One region of the Psychrobium sp. MM17-31 genome, then DNA from elsewhere that is predicted to be linked to it. Evidence: predicted binding sites of a transcription regulator. Region 1 holds the regulator's gene; the other holds the start of a gene.
What was found. The regulator LexA, encoded in region 1, represses DNA repair genes until DNA is damaged. The targets are predictions, from matches to a motif close to TACTGTATNNNNATACAGTA.
Positions count from the first base shown of each region.

Region 2: a site for LexA is predicted at 1,408-1,427, ahead of recA (recombinase RecA). Genes of this name have one in related genera too.

Region 1 covers NZ_JAKRGA010000004.1:98,486-100,900, reverse strand. Annotated here, with positions in the region: gene MHM98_RS13235 (glyoxylate/hydroxypyruvate reductase A) at 1-722, shown strand, start outside; gene lexA (transcriptional repressor LexA) at 878-1,501, shown strand; gene MHM98_RS13225 (SulA-like leucine-rich domain-containing protein) at 1,498-2,046, shown strand; gene MHM98_RS13220 (DUF1107 family protein) at 2,143-2,355, opposite strand.
Region 2 covers NZ_JAKRGA010000002.1:338,608-341,022, forward strand. Annotated here, with positions in the region: gene alaS (alanine--tRNA ligase) at 1-106, opposite strand, end outside; gene recA (recombinase RecA) at 325-1,359, opposite strand; gene mutS (DNA mismatch repair protein MutS) at 1,707-2,415, shown strand, end outside.

The DNA of each region.
Region 1 (2,415 bases):
TTGAGAATCTAGTAAAAACGGGCTTGCCCGATGGTGTGCAACTAGTACGTCTTATCGATCCTGAGCTCGCCCAAATTATGGCGGAGTCTGTGCTCACTTGGACGCTGTATTTACAACGCAATATGCCAAGTTATCAGCGGCAACAACAGCAACGAGAATGGCGACAACTCACTAACGTCAATTCGAAACAAATGCGGGTAAGTGTATTAGGTGCTGGTGAACTTGGCCTAGCTTCGCTGTCTTTGTTAGGTAAGCTGAATTACACATTAAGTTGTTGGACGCGATCGCCAAAAACCATTGATAAAGTCACTAACTACACAGGTAAAGACGGTCTAACGGCAATGCTAGCTAAAACAGATATCTTAATTTCATTGCTGCCTCTAACACCGGAGACTAAGCACCTACTCAATAGCGAAACCCTAAGCTTGCTGCCACAAGACGCGAGTATCATTAACTTCTCACGCGGCGGTATTATCGATCATGATGCTTTACTCAAATTACTGGACAATCAGCACCTCAATCACGCGGTACTCGATGTCTTCGATATAGAACCTCTGCCAGCCCGGTCACCGCTTTGGCATCACCCAAAAACTACTGTATTGCCACACATATCTGCACCCACAAACCACTGTACAGCTGCGAAAATTGTGGCGGATAATATTGGTAACTATCGAAAAAATGAAATTTTACCGCCGACAGTAAACCTCAATAAAGGTTATTAATATCAATAACTTTTGTTATCCATTAGTGTTCTCTCGCCAAAGAAATTACAAATAATTGCTGATTAATGATTGCACAATGGATATCACTGTATATACTGACAGTTATACTGTATAGAAAAACAGTTTAGTAAACATATTCAGTGAAAGGCATCAGCATGAAAAAATTAACTAATCGACAAGCAGAAATTTTACAGCTCATCAAAGATAATATTTCCATGACTGGCATGCCTCCTACTCGTGCCGAAATTGCTAAACAGCTAGGCTTCAAATCGGCTAATGCTGCAGAAGAACATTTAAAAGCTCTTGCCAAAAAAGGTGCTATCGAAATTATTCCCGGCACTTCACGCGGTATCCGTTTAGTCGAAGCTGCGAATGATCCTGAGCCAGAAGCAGGCTTACCGCTTATCGGTCAAGTGGCTGCTGGTGAACCTATCTTGGCGCAAGAGCATGTTGAAGCGCATTATCAAGTTGACCCGAATATGTTTCATCCAAGCGCAGATTACCTACTGCGCGTAAACGGTGAGAGTATGAAAGACATCGGCATTATGGACGGCGATTTACTGGCTGTTCACAAAACCAATCAAGTGCGCGAAGGCCAAGTAGTTGTGGCCCGTGTCGAAGATGATGTCACCGTTAAGCGCTTTGAGCGCCAAGAGAACAAGATTTTACTTCACCCTGAAAACCCAGAGTTTTCAACCATAGTTGTAGATTTAGAATATCAATCAGTTGAGATCGAAGGCTTAGCTGTTGGCGTAATTAGAAATGGAGCATGGCAATGAAATCATTAGTAATGAACACTAACTTTGACAGCAACACTTTCTCAATGAGTTCTGGTATCGATTATATCGACCAATCTCTCGCTCACGGTGGCTGGCAATCGCAAACCATTAACGAAGTGATTAGCTCTGAATCTATTAGTGAACAGCTAGATATCCTATTACCAACATTGACTAAATTAAGCCAACAGGGTCGCTGGATTGTTTTAGTTGGTGCGCCAAAGGCAGGATTGAAACCACTACTAGAGAGCAATGGCATTGATACTTCTCGCGTACTATTAGTTCATCCGAAAGATCAAGTCGATGCACTATGGGCGATGGAACAAGCACTGATGTCAGGTAACTCAAGCGCCGTCTTAGGCTGGCCAGGAGAAATCGATAATCGTGATTTAAAGCGTCTGCAACTCGCGGCAAAACGCACGAGCGCCCTAACCTTCTTATTTAAAGCAACGGCTAGTGCTCAGCCAAAAATCCAGCTTAACTGTTATAACCAACAGTTAAGCCATCAACACCTGAGCATCGATCGCCGCAGTGGCACGATTCACTAGGTAGCTTTTGGATACTATTTGGTTCAACAAATGAAAGACTAGAAACTAAAAAGCCAATCGAATGATTGGCTTTTTTAATGTGGGGATATGATACATCTATTCCCACTGCGCAACGGGTTGTCGCGACTTGATAAGCTGATTAATTTGACTTACAAAAGATTGCTGTTGTTCATTTGCATTGCAAGGCGCTTTCAATAAACCTTGTTGAAATTGAAATACACCTAAACTTTCAACTTTCAACGTGCCTTCAAAGAAGATTTTTACATATTTAACGATTTGCTTAATGGAGTTTTTAGTGAATTTTTTCATACGCTATTGTTCCATGGTTACCGTGAGATTTTCGACCTTAATAGTTTCTACAAGTTCAAT
Region 2 (2,415 bases), on a different contig from region 1:
TGGCATCGTTACCTGGAATTAATGAGCTGCTATCAACAACCTGATGCTGCTGCTTTTGATAATAAGTTAAGAACGCCTTTCTAATTTCTGCGGTTGTCATATGCATCGCGATTTTCCTGAACTGCTTCACTAATAATAAAAATAACGCACATTATAAGGTCACTAGCCCCAATTGAGCTAGCGCAAAGGTGCAAATTTTAAAAATAGCCATAAAAAATGCGGCAAGTTTATCTTTTTATTGATGGGAGAAATGCTTGAGGAGTTGCAAGACGTAAAAAAAGAGCAGCCAACTGGCTGCTCTTTCATATATTCAAGAGTAAAAATTTACTCTTCTGGTTGCTCTAACGGCTCTTCATCAGGCTGATCCGTTGGCTTAATTAATAGCGCATCACGAAGTAAGTTTTCTAATTCATTACATACTTCAGGGTTTTCTTTTAAGAAGTTGATGCTGTTTGCTTTACCTTGGCCTATCTTGCTACCTTTATAGCTATACCAAGCACCGGCTTTTTCAACTAGCTTCTCTTTCACGCCCCAGTCAATTAACTCACCGTATTTAGAAGTACCTTCACCGTAAAGGATTTGGAACTCAGCTTGTTTAAATGGAGGAGAAACTTTGTTCTTAACAACTTTAACGCGAGTTTCATTACCAACGATTTCATCACCATTTTTAACAGCGCCTGTACGACGAATATCTAAACGAACTGATGAGTAGAATTTAAGTGCGTTACCACCAGTAGTAGTTTCTGGGTTACCGAACATCACACCAATCTTCATACGAATTTGGTTAATGAAAATACATAATGTGTTCGAGCGTTTGATGTTGGCAGTTAACTTACGTAATGCTTGCGACATTAGACGAGCTTGTAGACCCATGTGTGAATCACCCATGTCGCCTTCAATTTCAGCTTTTGGTGTTAACGCAGCAACCGAATCGACAATAATGACATCAACAGCACCAGAGCGCGTTAGCATATCTACGATTTCAAGCGCTTGCTCACCAGTATCTGGTTGAGAAACTAATAGTGAATCAATATCAACGCCAAGCTTAGTCGCATATACAGGATCTAATGCGTGCTCAGCATCAACGAACGCACATACTTTGCCTTTAGCCTGCGCTTCAGCGATAACTTGAAGTGTTAGCGTTGTTTTACCCGAAGACTCAGGACCGTAAATTTCAACGATACGACCCATTGGTAGACCACCTATGCCAAGAGCGATATCAAGACCAAGTGAACCAGTTGACACTGATTCGATATCTAATGCTCTCGCTTCACCCAAGCGCATAATAGAACCTTTACCGAATTGTTTTTCGATTTGACCCAAGGCGGCTTCAAGTGCTTTTGTTTTGTTAGCGTCCATCAATTGCTCCGTAATAAATTCTGTAACTTTAGTTAATGCAAATTAGTATACTGTACAGTCATACAGTATCAAGTTTTTTTTTATTAAATTTTAAAATACTCCGAACAAATAACATAAAGCATTGTTTTTATGAACTTTAACTTTAAACAGAAAAATATCACTCAGTACTTAAAAGAAAACTACTGTATAACTTCATCCAGTAGTTTTTCATTTTACTGGTTACATCAAACTATCATCTTATTTTCCATGCCTTCGCACACTCAAATTCCGTGATAGCTCTTTCTGTTTGGGGCGCTTTCGCGTATCCTTAGCCGATAATTTTTTACAGTAAAATAGTCCCATTTTTTATGAGCACGCCTATCCTAACGCCTGAAACAATGTCTTCTCATACTCCGATGATGCAGCAGTATCTCACCATCAAAAATGAGCACCCTAATACGCTGGTTTTTTATCGTATGGGAGATTTCTATGAATTGTTTTTCGACGATGCAAAAAAAGCAGCAGAGCTATTAGGTATTACCTTAACGGCGCGCGGGAAAACGGGCGGCAATGCGATTCCGATGGCGGGGATCCCCTATCACTCCGCTGATAACTATTTATTGAAGCTAGTCAATTTAGGTGAAAGCGTTGCGATTTGTGAGCAAACTGGCGATCCAGCAACGAGTAAAGGCCCGGTGGAGCGCGAAGTTGTGCGCATTGTGACACCTGGAACTATTACCGATGAAGCGCTACTTGGCGATCGCAAAGACAATATCATTGCTTGTATCTATGAGCAGAAATCAGTCTTTGGTTTTGCCACCTTAGATGTGGCAAGTGGTGAATTTAACATTAGTGAGTTAACGACTACCGAGCAGTTTGAGTCGGAATTACACCGCACTAACCCAGCAGAAATATTACATATTGAGCAATGGGAAAACGTCGAATTACTCGGTCAGCGCAGTGGACTTCGCGCCTGTCCTGCATGGGATTTTGATTTAGATACCGCCAACGAATTGCTCAACCGACAATTTAAAACTGATAGCCTCGATGGCTTTGGTGTCGCAGATGCCAAAGTTG